3 regions of the Streptomyces sp. NPDC001068 genome follow, and region 2 is predicted to be linked to each of the others. Evidence: riboswitches for the same ligand, from Rfam matches in the RefSeq annotation. Region 2 holds a riboswitch; each other region holds the start of a gene.

Region 1 (3,266 bases), on a different contig from region 2:
TTCACGAACGGTTTCCACGACACCGCCAACGCGATGGCCACGACCATCTCGACCGGCGCGCTCAAGCCCAAGATCGCGGTGACCATGTCCGCCGCGCTCAACCTGGTGGGCGCCTTCCTCTCCGTGGAGGTCGCCAACACGATCTCCAAGGGCCTCGTCGACGAGAACGGCATCCGGCCCGAGGTCATCTTCGCCGCCCTCGTCGGCGCGATCCTCTGGAACCTGGTGACCTGGCTGGTGGGCCTGCCCTCCAGCTCCTCGCACGCCCTGATGGGCGGCCTTGTCGGCGCCACCGTCGCCTCCGCCGGCTTCGGCGCGGTGCACGGCGACGTCCTGGTCACCAAGATCCTGCTGCCGGCGGTCGCCGCTCCCGTCGTCGCGGGCCTCGCGGCGATGCTCGCCACCCGCCTTTCCTACGGGATCGGCGGGAACGCCGACGACAACGCCACCCGCAAGGGCTACCGCGCCGGCCAGATCGCCTCCGCCGGCCTCGTCTCACTCGCCCACGGCACCAACGACGCGCAGAAGACGATGGGCATCATCACCCTCGCGCTGATCGCGGGCGGCTCCGTCGCGCCCGGCTCGAACCCTCCCACCTGGGTCATCCTCTCCGCCGGCCTGGCGATCGCGCTCGGCACCTACATCGGCGGCTGGCGGATCATCCGCACCATGGGCAAGGGCCTGACCGACCTCCAGCCGCGGCAGGGCTTCGCCGCCCAGACCAGCGCGGCCACCGCCATCCTGGCCTCCTCCCACCTCGGCTTCTCGCTCTCCACCACGCACGTCGTCTCCGGCTCCGTGATGGGCGCGGGCCTGGGCCGCAAGGGCGGCACGGTCCGCTGGTCCACCGCGACCCGCATGATGGTCGCCTGGGTGCTCACCCTCCCCGCGGCCGCGGCCGTCGGCGCGCTCGCCGAGTCCGTGACCGACCTCGGCGACTGGGGCACGGCGGCCGTCGCCGTCTTCCTCGTCGCCGCGAGCGCCGCGATCTGGAAGCTCTCCCGCCGCCAGGTGGTGGACAGCGCGAACGTCAACGACACCGACGGCACCGAGCCGTCCGGCGTGGTGACCGCGGCGATGGCCGCCGTGACCCCGCCGCCCGCGGGCCCGGTCGCCGACGCCCTGACGGCCACCATCCCCTCCCCCGCCGCTCCCGCCGCCGACCCGGCCGCGACCGTCTGACACCCGAGGAAGAACCCGACATGAACATCGACTGGGCAGCCATCGGCTCCGTCTTCGGCGTCAGCCTCGTGGTCACCGTGGGCATGGTCGCCCTCTTCACCCTCGGCATCAAGGGCCTGTCCGCCCGCGAACGCGCCACGGCCCAGGGCGACTCCGCGGCCCTGGCCGTGACCGCCGCCTACCTGTGCTTCGCGGCCTGCGCGGCCGTCGTCGCCTACGGCATCCACCTGATCGTCGCCAAGTCCTGACCTACGCCGAGTCCTGACCGTCGCAAGGTCCCGGCCGTGGCAACGGCCCTGCCGGACCGGTCGCCGGCGGCCTCCGAAGGCTCCTTCCCGATCCGTCGGGAAGGAGCCTTCGACATGCCCCACGAACCCCGCTGGACCACCGGTGTGGGCCTTCCCACACACTCCCCTCGCAGGTCAACGGCAAGTTGACGGCTCTTCCGGGGGCGTGGTGGACTTCCGGAGCCAAGTACGGCGGCAAGAGAGGAAGCCGGTGCGAATCCGGCGCGGTCCCGCCACTGTCACCGGGGTAACAACCCCCGGGAGCCAGGAACTCTCACCGCCGGTCTCGTCGAACCAGGGCGTGGACACCCTGAGTGAGGACATATCGCCATGCGCGGCTGCCGAACGAGGTTGAGTACCCGGACCGTTCACGCCCCCGCGGCCGGCTGAGCCGATGGGTGCCGGTCGCGTCTTCGCGTACGGCGCCGCCGCCGGCCTTCTCGGTGACCTGCTGCTCGGCGATCCTCGCCGCGGGCATCCGGTCGCCGCGTTCGGCCGGGCGGCAGGAGCCGTCGAACGGGTGCTGTGGCGGGACGACCGCGGCTGGGGCTCCCTGCACACCGCGGTCTGCGCCGGTGGCGCCGTGACGCTGGGCGTCCTGGCCCAGCGTGCCCTGCGGCCGTCCGCCGCCGCCTCCGTCGCGCTCACCGCGACCGCCACCTGGGCCGTGGTCGGGGGCACTTCGCTCGCCCGCGAGGCCGGTGCCGTCGGGCGCGCCCTGCGGGCCGGGGACGTCGAGGCCGCCCGGGCCCGGCTGCCCCATCTGTGCGGGCGCGATCCGCAGGCCCTGGACGCCGACGGGATCGCCCGGGCCGTCGTGGAGTCGGTCGCCGAGAACACCAGCGACGCGGTCGTGGGCGCGCTGGTGTGGGGAGCCCTCGCCGGGGTGCCGGGGCTGCTCGGGTTCCGGGCCGTCAACACCCTGGACGCGATGGTGGGTCACCGGTCCGCCCGGTACCGGCGGTACGGGTGGGCCTCCGCGCGGCTGGACGACGTGGCGGGATGGCCGGGGGCACGGCTCACCGCCGCGCTGGCGGCCGCCGCCGGCGACGACACCGCGGGAGCCGTGCGGGCCTGGCGGTCCGACGCGGCGAAGCATCCGAGCCCCAACGCGGGGCCGGTGGAGGCGTCGTTCGCGGGAGCGCTCGGGGTGCGGCTCGGAGGGACGCTGTCGTACGGGGGGCGCATCGAGCACCGGCCGGTGCTGAACGGGGAGGGACGGGCTGTGGAAGTCGCCGACATCGAGCGGGCGGTACGGCTGTCGCGCCGGGTGGGATGGCTGGCGCTCGGCGTGAGCGCGGCCGCGGCCCTGGCGCGCGGGGCGCTCTCGGGGAGGGCCTCATGAACAACGGCGGTCTCCTCGTCGCCGGTACCACCTCCGACGCCGGCAAGAGCGTCGTCACCGCCGGGATCTGCCGGTGGCTGGTCCGGCAGGGCGTCAGGGTCGCGCCGTTCAAGGCGCAGAACATGTCCCTCAACTCCTTCGTCACCCGCGAGGGCGCCGAGATCGGGCGGGCGCAGGCCATGCAGGCGCAGGCCTGCCGCGTCGAGCCGACCGCGCTGATGAACCCCGTGCTGCTCAAGCCGGGCGGCGAGCAGAGCAGTCAGGTCGTGCTGCTCGGCAAGCCGGTCGGTGAGCTCAGCGCGCGCGGCTACCACGGCGGACGGCGGCAGAAGCTGCTCGGCACCGTGCTCGACTGCCTCGCCGAGTTGCGGGGCACGTATGACGCGGTGATCTGTGAGGGGGCGGGCAGTCCGGCGGAGATCAACCTGCGCCGGACCGACATCGTGAACATG
Region 2 (3,266 bases):
GGACTTCGACATCGCCCTGTGCCAACCGCTGGACGCCGGCGCCCTGATGGACCGCTTCGACGCGGTCGTGGTCCGCAACAGCGGCCCGGTGCTCCACTACCGGCGGGCGTACGACGCCTTCCGTGACCGGGCCACCGCGCGCCGCACCCGGGTCTACAACCCGCTGCACGGCCGCGCCGACATGGCGGGCAAGGGGTACCTGCTGGACCTGACCGCGGCCGGACACCCGGTCATCCCGACCGTCGACCGGCCCGAGCACCTCGACCGCCTGCCCGAGAGCGACCAGTACGCGGTCAAGCCCCGGACCGGCGCGGACTCCATAGGCCTGACCTTCGTGACCGGGGACCGGCTGGCGGGCCTCGCCTACGGTGACATCCTGGTCCAGCCGCGCGTCGACTTCCGCTACGAGGTGTCCTTCTACTACGTCGACGACACCTTCCAGTACGCGCTGTACGCCCCCGACCCCGCCCGCCGCTGGGAGCTGGAACCGTACGAGCCCTCCGCGGCGGATCTCGCCTTCGCCCGGCGCTTCATCGAGTGGAACACGCTCGACCACGGCATCCAGCGCGTGGACGCCTGTCGTACCCGGGAGGGCGCCCTGCTCCTGGTGGAGCTGGAGGACCTCAACCCCTACCTCTCCCTCGACCTGGTCGACGACCGCACCCGCGACACCTTCGTGGCCGGCATGACCGCCTCCCTCCACCGATTCCTGGAAGCGGCTCCGCGCGCCTGAGACCCGCCGCCGGGGCCGGTTCGCACCATCCGGATGACGGACATGTCGATGCCCCGCGCGGTGCTACCCCGTAGGGTGACCCGTGCAGCTGGTTCGACCCGTCCGCCAGGCGGGTCGTCGTAAGAGGGAACCCGGTGGGAATCCGGGACTGCCCCGCAGCGGTGAGCGGGAACGACCGCCGTCATACGCACTGGGTCCGACGTACCGGGCCTGGGAAGCGACGGCCAGTAGGTGTCCGCCGGGAGACCGGAGGACGTGCCCGCGAGTCCGAAGACCTGCCGACTGCCCGCGTGCGAACCACTCGCGCGCGGACATCCCGGTGACCTCGTGGGCAGGTCGGCGTGCACACCAGGCGGACGACCGTGCCGAGCGCACCGGGTCGGCCCCGCCCGGATCGTCACCCCTTCGCGTCCTCGTCCCGTCACCAGGGATCTCAGGGATCCATCTCGCGAAGGAGATCTCCGTGACCACCGAGACCGCAGCCGCGGCAGCACGGGCCACCGTGTACGGCTATCCCCGTCAGGGCCCGGACCGGGAGCTGAAGAAGGCGATCGAGGGCTACTGGAAGGGCCGGGTCGACGCCGGGGCGCTGCACGCCACCGCCGCAGGGCTGCGCCGCGACACCTGGCGGCAGCTCGCCGGTGCCGGCCTGCACGAAGTCCCGACCGGCGACTTCTCGTACTACGACCACGTCCTGGACACCACCGTGATGGTCGGTGCGATCCCGGCCCGCCACCGGGCCGCCGTCGACGCCGACGCGCTGGACGGGTACTTCGCCATGGCCCGCGGCACCCAGGACGTGGCGCCGCTGGAGATGACGAAATGGTTCGACACGAATTACCACTACCTGGTGCCGGAGTTGGGTCCCGACACCGTCTTCGGCGCCGACTCCGGCAAGCAGGTCGGCGAACTGCGCGAGGCCCTGGCGCTCGGCCTCGCCGCCCGGCCCGTGCTCGTCGGCCCGGTCACCTACCTGCTGCTGGCCAAGCCCGCGCCGGACGCCCCCGCGGACTTCGAGCCGCTCACCCTGCTGGACCGGCTGCTGCCCGTGTACGCCCACGTCCTCGCCGACCTGCGGGCGGCCGGTGCCGAATGGGTGCAGCTCGACGAACCGGCCCTGGTCCAGGACCGCACCCCCGCCGAGCTGAACGCCGCCGCACGCGCCTACCGTGACCTCGGCGGGCTCACCGACCGTCCGAAGCTGCTGGTGGCCTCCTACTTCGACCGCCTCGGCGACGCGCTGCCGGTGCTGGCCAAGGCACCCGTCGAGGGCCTCGCCCTGGACTTCACCGGGTCCGCCGCCGCCAACCTGGGCGCCCTGGCGGCGGTCGGCGGGCTGCCCGGCAAGCGGCTGGTCGCGGGCGTCGTCAACGGCCGCAACATCTGGGTCAACGACCTCGCCACCTCACTGTCGACGCTCGGCACCCTGCTGGGGCTGGCCGGCCGGGTCGACGTCGCCACCTCCTGCTCCCTGCTCCACGTGCCGCTCGACACCGCGGCCGAGCGCGACATCGAGCCGCAGATCCTGCGCTGGCTGGCGTTCGCGAAGCAGAAGACCGCCGAGGTCGTCACCCTCGCCAGGGGCCTCGCCCGGGGCACCGACACCATCGCCGCCGAACTCGCCGCCAACCGGGCCGACCTCGCCTCCCGTGAGCGCTCCCCCATCACCCGCGACCCGGCGGTCCGCGCCCGTACCGCCGCGGTCACGGCCGCGGACCTGCGCCGTTCCCTGCCCTACCCCGAGCGGGCCGCCGCCCAACGCGCCCACCTCGGGCTGCCGTTGCTGCCGACGACCACCATCGGCTCGTTCCCGCAGACCGGCGAACTGCGCACCGCCCGGGCGGACCTGCGTACCGGACGGATCGACACGGCCGGCTACGAGGAGCGGATCAGGGCCGAGATCCGGGAGGTCGTCTCCTTCCAGGAGAAGTCCGGGATCGACGTCCTGGTGCACGGCGAGGCCGAACGCAACGACATGGTCCAGTACTTCGCCGAACAGCTCACCGGGTACCTGGCCACCCGGCACGGCTGGGTCCAGTCCTACGGCACCCGGTACGTACGGCCGCCGGTCCTGGCGGGTGACATCTCGCGGCCCGAGCCGATGACGGTGCGCTGGACGGCCTACGCCCAGTCCCTCACCGGCCGTCCGGTCAAGGGCATGCTGACCGGGCCGGTCACCATGCTGGCCTGGTCCTTCGTCCGTGACGACCAGCCGCTCGGCGACACCGCCCGCCAGGTCGCCCTCGCCCTGCGCGACGAGGTGAACGACCTTGAGGCCGCGGGTACTTCGGTCATCCAGGTCGACGAACCCGCCCTGCGCGAGACACTCCCGCTGCGGGCCGGGGACCGTCCGGACTATCTCGCGTGGGCGACGGAGTCGTTCCGGCTGACCACCGCGGGGGTCCGGCCACGGACTCAGATCCACACCCACATGTGCTACGCCGAGTTCGGCGACATCGTCCAGGCCATCGACGACCTGGACGCGGACGTCATCAGCCTGGAGGCGGCCCGCTCGCACATGCAGGTCGCCCGC
Region 3 (3,266 bases), 290 kb from region 2:
CAGGCTGCTTGAACAGAACGAGGCGTATGCCCACTTCATGCTGGCCATAGCCAAGTCCGTCGAGCGTAGTCCGGAGAAGTCCACGCTGGTGTTGCAGTGGCGTGCCGCCTTGGAGCGTCAGGACTATCCGCGCTACAGGCAAAGCCTTCAGGAGGCTGCGGGAGACCTGGGGCTTCAGCGGTTCAATGATCAGAAGTTGAACAGCATCCATGCTAGGTACCGGGTGCGGTGGGCGAAGGCACTTGAGAAGCTGGCGCACGATGCCGACTTCGACCGTGAGATCCGCCTGCGCGCCGAGTGGGCACTTCTCGCCGACACGACCGGAGTCCTGATCGTCTCCGCCTCGGACGTCATAGAGGCGCTCGGCCTTTCGCCTGGTCCCCAGGTGGCCCGCGCCCTGCGTCTCGCACAGGTCCTCCGGGAGTTCCACCCTGACGACTCGGCCGAGCAGCTTCTGCAGCGCCTTTCCGTGCAGTGGGTCGCTATAAGTCAGTAGCTGCACGCGTCGACAACGCCAGGGGGATGGGCCACGGATCGGAAGCGCGGCCTATCCCCTGCGATGGGAAAGACCAGCCCACGGATCGCCGAAATGGACAGCGCACGACCGCGATGGTGAGGGTCCTGGAACGCCACCGGTGTTTACCGCGATGCACTTTATCGCCGTCGCGCTGACGCTCTAGGTGCCCACAGGGGCACTCAGAGCACCGGGAACCAATCCTGAGCTGCGGTTATGCCTTCCCCGCTTAACATGACGTTTTTCTGATGACGCATTATGTGGAGAGTGTGGTGATCCCGGAGGCTGCCGGGAAGCGTGCCTGACCTGCTGTTTTGCCCATGCGCGTAATGTGCGGTGTGGCCGGTGTCACGGGCCGGATGGCAGGAGGATCGAACGGCTGTGCGTGCACGTCGTCCCTGGTGAGGTCCTCGGGCTTTCAGTGTCCGCGGGGGCGGCGGGAGATCGTCTGGGGGAGCTTTCCCGTCCCCCAGCAGCCGTCGAGGATCTCGAGCAGGTTCTCGGGGTCGCGGAAGACCTCGGCGATCCGGTCGCCGTACTGGTCAAGGAGCGGGTCGCTTCGGACCATCTGCCCGTACGCCGGACTTGATAGCCTCGACGTGCCAGTCGAACCACGTCCGTGGTCAGGGAATCCGGTGGGAATCCGGAGCTGACGCGCAGCGGTGAGGGGGACGGGCGGGGCACGCGAGCCACTGGGAGACCGGGAAGGCGTCCCGGCCGGAGGAACCCGAGTCCGAAGACCTGCTGGCACCTCCGTGCCCCGGCGCGGAGGACGTCCGCAGGCCAGGCTCCGCGTACGAGCCCCGACACCCGCCGAGGCATGCCGTGCAGTTCCGCGCTCCCGCGACCCCGTCCGTCCTTCCGGCGCAGGGGGTGAGCCCGATGTCCCGGCCGCGACCCGAGGCAGGACGTTCGGCGAACCCCGCGGCCACACCGGCACCCTGCCGTGTCGTGGTCTGCCGGGACTGCTGCTGCGGCACCCCGAAGGTCACCGGGGTGGATCACGACCGGCAGTTGGCGCGCCTGTCGGAGCAGGTTCCCGTGCGGGTCTCGGACTGCCTCGACGTGTGCGAGCACGCCAACGTGATCGTCGTCCAGCCCTCGGCCGCCGCGCGCGCCGCGGGAGCCCGCCCGGTCTGGCTCGGCCTGGTCAACGATCCCGAGGCCACCGAGGACGTCGCCGCCTGGGTGCGGGCCGGCGGGCCGGGCATCGCGCCCTGTCCCGACATCCTCGAGCTGTACGTCTTCACCCCGCCGGGCAGGGCGAGTTGACCGGTCGGCGTGACCGAGGCCGGGGAGTTCCCGGGCGGGGGGTGACGGGAAGCGCGTACGGCTGCCCGACGGCGCCCGCGGGCGGTCGGGGTGGTCAGGTGGCGGCCTCGCAGCGACGGCCGGCCGCCTCGTCGCCGATCTCCCGGTAGGTCCGGGCGGCCCGCTCGTAGTAGGGGCGGCCTTCGTCCTCCAGCAGGGCTCCCAGTGTCTCCAGGGCTTCGGCCTGACGGAAGTTCGGCTGGAGCTTCTCCATCAGCTCCACCGCCTCGGTGAGGGCGGCGACCGCCTCGGCGCGGCGGTCGAGGTCCGCCAGGCACTGTCCGATGCGCGCCAGCACGTACGGCCGGCACTGTGCCGCGATGGTGGGCGTCATGCCCGAACTCCCGTCGCCGATCAGGTCGAGCGTCCCGCGGTACTGCCGCAGGGCTTCGGCGGTACGCCCCTGCTTCCTGCGGCAGTGGCCGATCTGGGAGAGGGTCTGCACGTACGCGTCGATGTCGCCGGCCGCCTGGAACATCCCCGCGGCCACGGCCGCCGACGCCGCGGCCTCGTCGGGTCGGTCGAGCGCCAGCAGGGCACGCGAGGTGTAGTCGTGTGCCGCGGCGACCTGTTGGGCGGCACCGCTCCGCTCGGCGAGTTCCAGTGCCCGCGCGGTGCAGCGGAGCATGGCCTCGGGGTCGCTGGGCGGCACCCAGTGGACCCAGGCGAGGTAGTTGAGCTGCGTCGCCTGCTGTACGGGGTCGGCGAGGGCGACGGCGGCCTCCGCGCCGAGAGAGAAGACTTCACGCCAGTGGGGGGCATGGGCCCAGCGGTCGGAGAACCAGTGCATCGACTCGGCGCAGTCCAGGACCGGTCGATGCCGGCCGGCGGCCGACGCGGAGCGCAGTGCTCCGAGCCAGTTCTCCACCTCCGCCCGCAGCCAGTCCTCCGCTTCCTCCGTGCTGCCGAGGGCGGGGACGTCCGGGTCGGGGCGGCCGTAGCCGGGCTCGAACCAGCGTCCGGCGGCCGTCGCCGTCCGCAACAGCCACACCGTCACCCGTTCCCGGACGGCCGCGGCGGCGTCGCCCTCCTCCGCCTGGAGCCGGTCGCGGGCGAAGAGCCGGACGAGGTCGTGGAACCGGTACCTTCCCGCCCCGGCGTCCTGGAGGAGGCCGAGGTCCACGAGGTCGTCCAGCGCCTCCCAGGCGTCCCCGAGCGGGAGTCCGCCGGCCACCGAGGCCAGTTCGGCGCCGAAGTCCCGCCCCGGCAGCACCGCCAGTCTTCGGAAGACCTGCCGTGCCGAGGGGGTCAGCTGTTCGTAGGACATCATGAACGCGGCGGCGATCCGCAGGTCCCCCGCCCTGAACTGGTCGAGGCGGTGTTCCTCGGGGGCGAGCCGGGCGGCCAGTTCCGCGGCATCCCAGTCGGGCCGGCTGAGCAGCCGGTTCCCGATGATCCGCAGCGCGAGGGGCAGGCCCCCGCAGCTCTCGGCGAGCCGGGT

What was found. Region 2 has a riboswitch for cobalamin ahead of metE (5-methyltetrahydropteroyltriglutamate--homocysteine S-methyltransferase). Riboswitches for the same ligand answer to the same signal wherever they lie in the genome.
Region 1: another riboswitch for cobalamin. It lies ahead of ACFY3I_RS14760 (cobalamin biosynthesis protein); the one in region 2 lies ahead of metE (5-methyltetrahydropteroyltriglutamate--homocysteine S-methyltransferase).
Region 3: another riboswitch for cobalamin. It lies ahead of ACFY3I_RS04555 ((2Fe-2S) ferredoxin domain-containing protein); the one in region 2 lies ahead of metE (5-methyltetrahydropteroyltriglutamate--homocysteine S-methyltransferase).

The regions. Positions count from the first base shown of each region.
Region 1 is NZ_JBIAYD010000004.1:548,727-551,992, reverse strand. Features, by position in the region: gene ACFY3I_RS14770 (anion permease) at 1-1,182, shown strand, start outside; gene ACFY3I_RS14765 (hypothetical protein) at 1,203-1,430, shown strand; cobalamin riboswitch at 1,622-1,764, shown strand; gene ACFY3I_RS14760 (cobalamin biosynthesis protein) at 1,864-2,814, shown strand; gene ACFY3I_RS14755 (cobyric acid synthase) at 2,811-3,266, shown strand, end outside.
Region 2 is NZ_JBIAYD010000001.1:754,689-757,954, forward strand. Features, by position in the region: gene ACFY3I_RS03315 (hypothetical protein) at 1-733, shown strand, start outside; cobalamin riboswitch at 806-1,031, shown strand; gene metE (5-methyltetrahydropteroyltriglutamate--homocysteine S-methyltransferase) at 1,197-3,266, shown strand, end outside.
Region 3 is NZ_JBIAYD010000001.1:1,042,952-1,046,217, reverse strand. Features, by position in the region: gene ACFY3I_RS04565 (hypothetical protein) at 1-496, shown strand, start outside; gene ACFY3I_RS04560 (hypothetical protein) at 933-1,082, opposite strand; cobalamin riboswitch at 1,101-1,278, shown strand; gene ACFY3I_RS04555 ((2Fe-2S) ferredoxin domain-containing protein) at 1,397-1,786, shown strand; gene ACFY3I_RS04550 (NB-ARC domain-containing protein) at 1,881-3,266, opposite strand, start outside.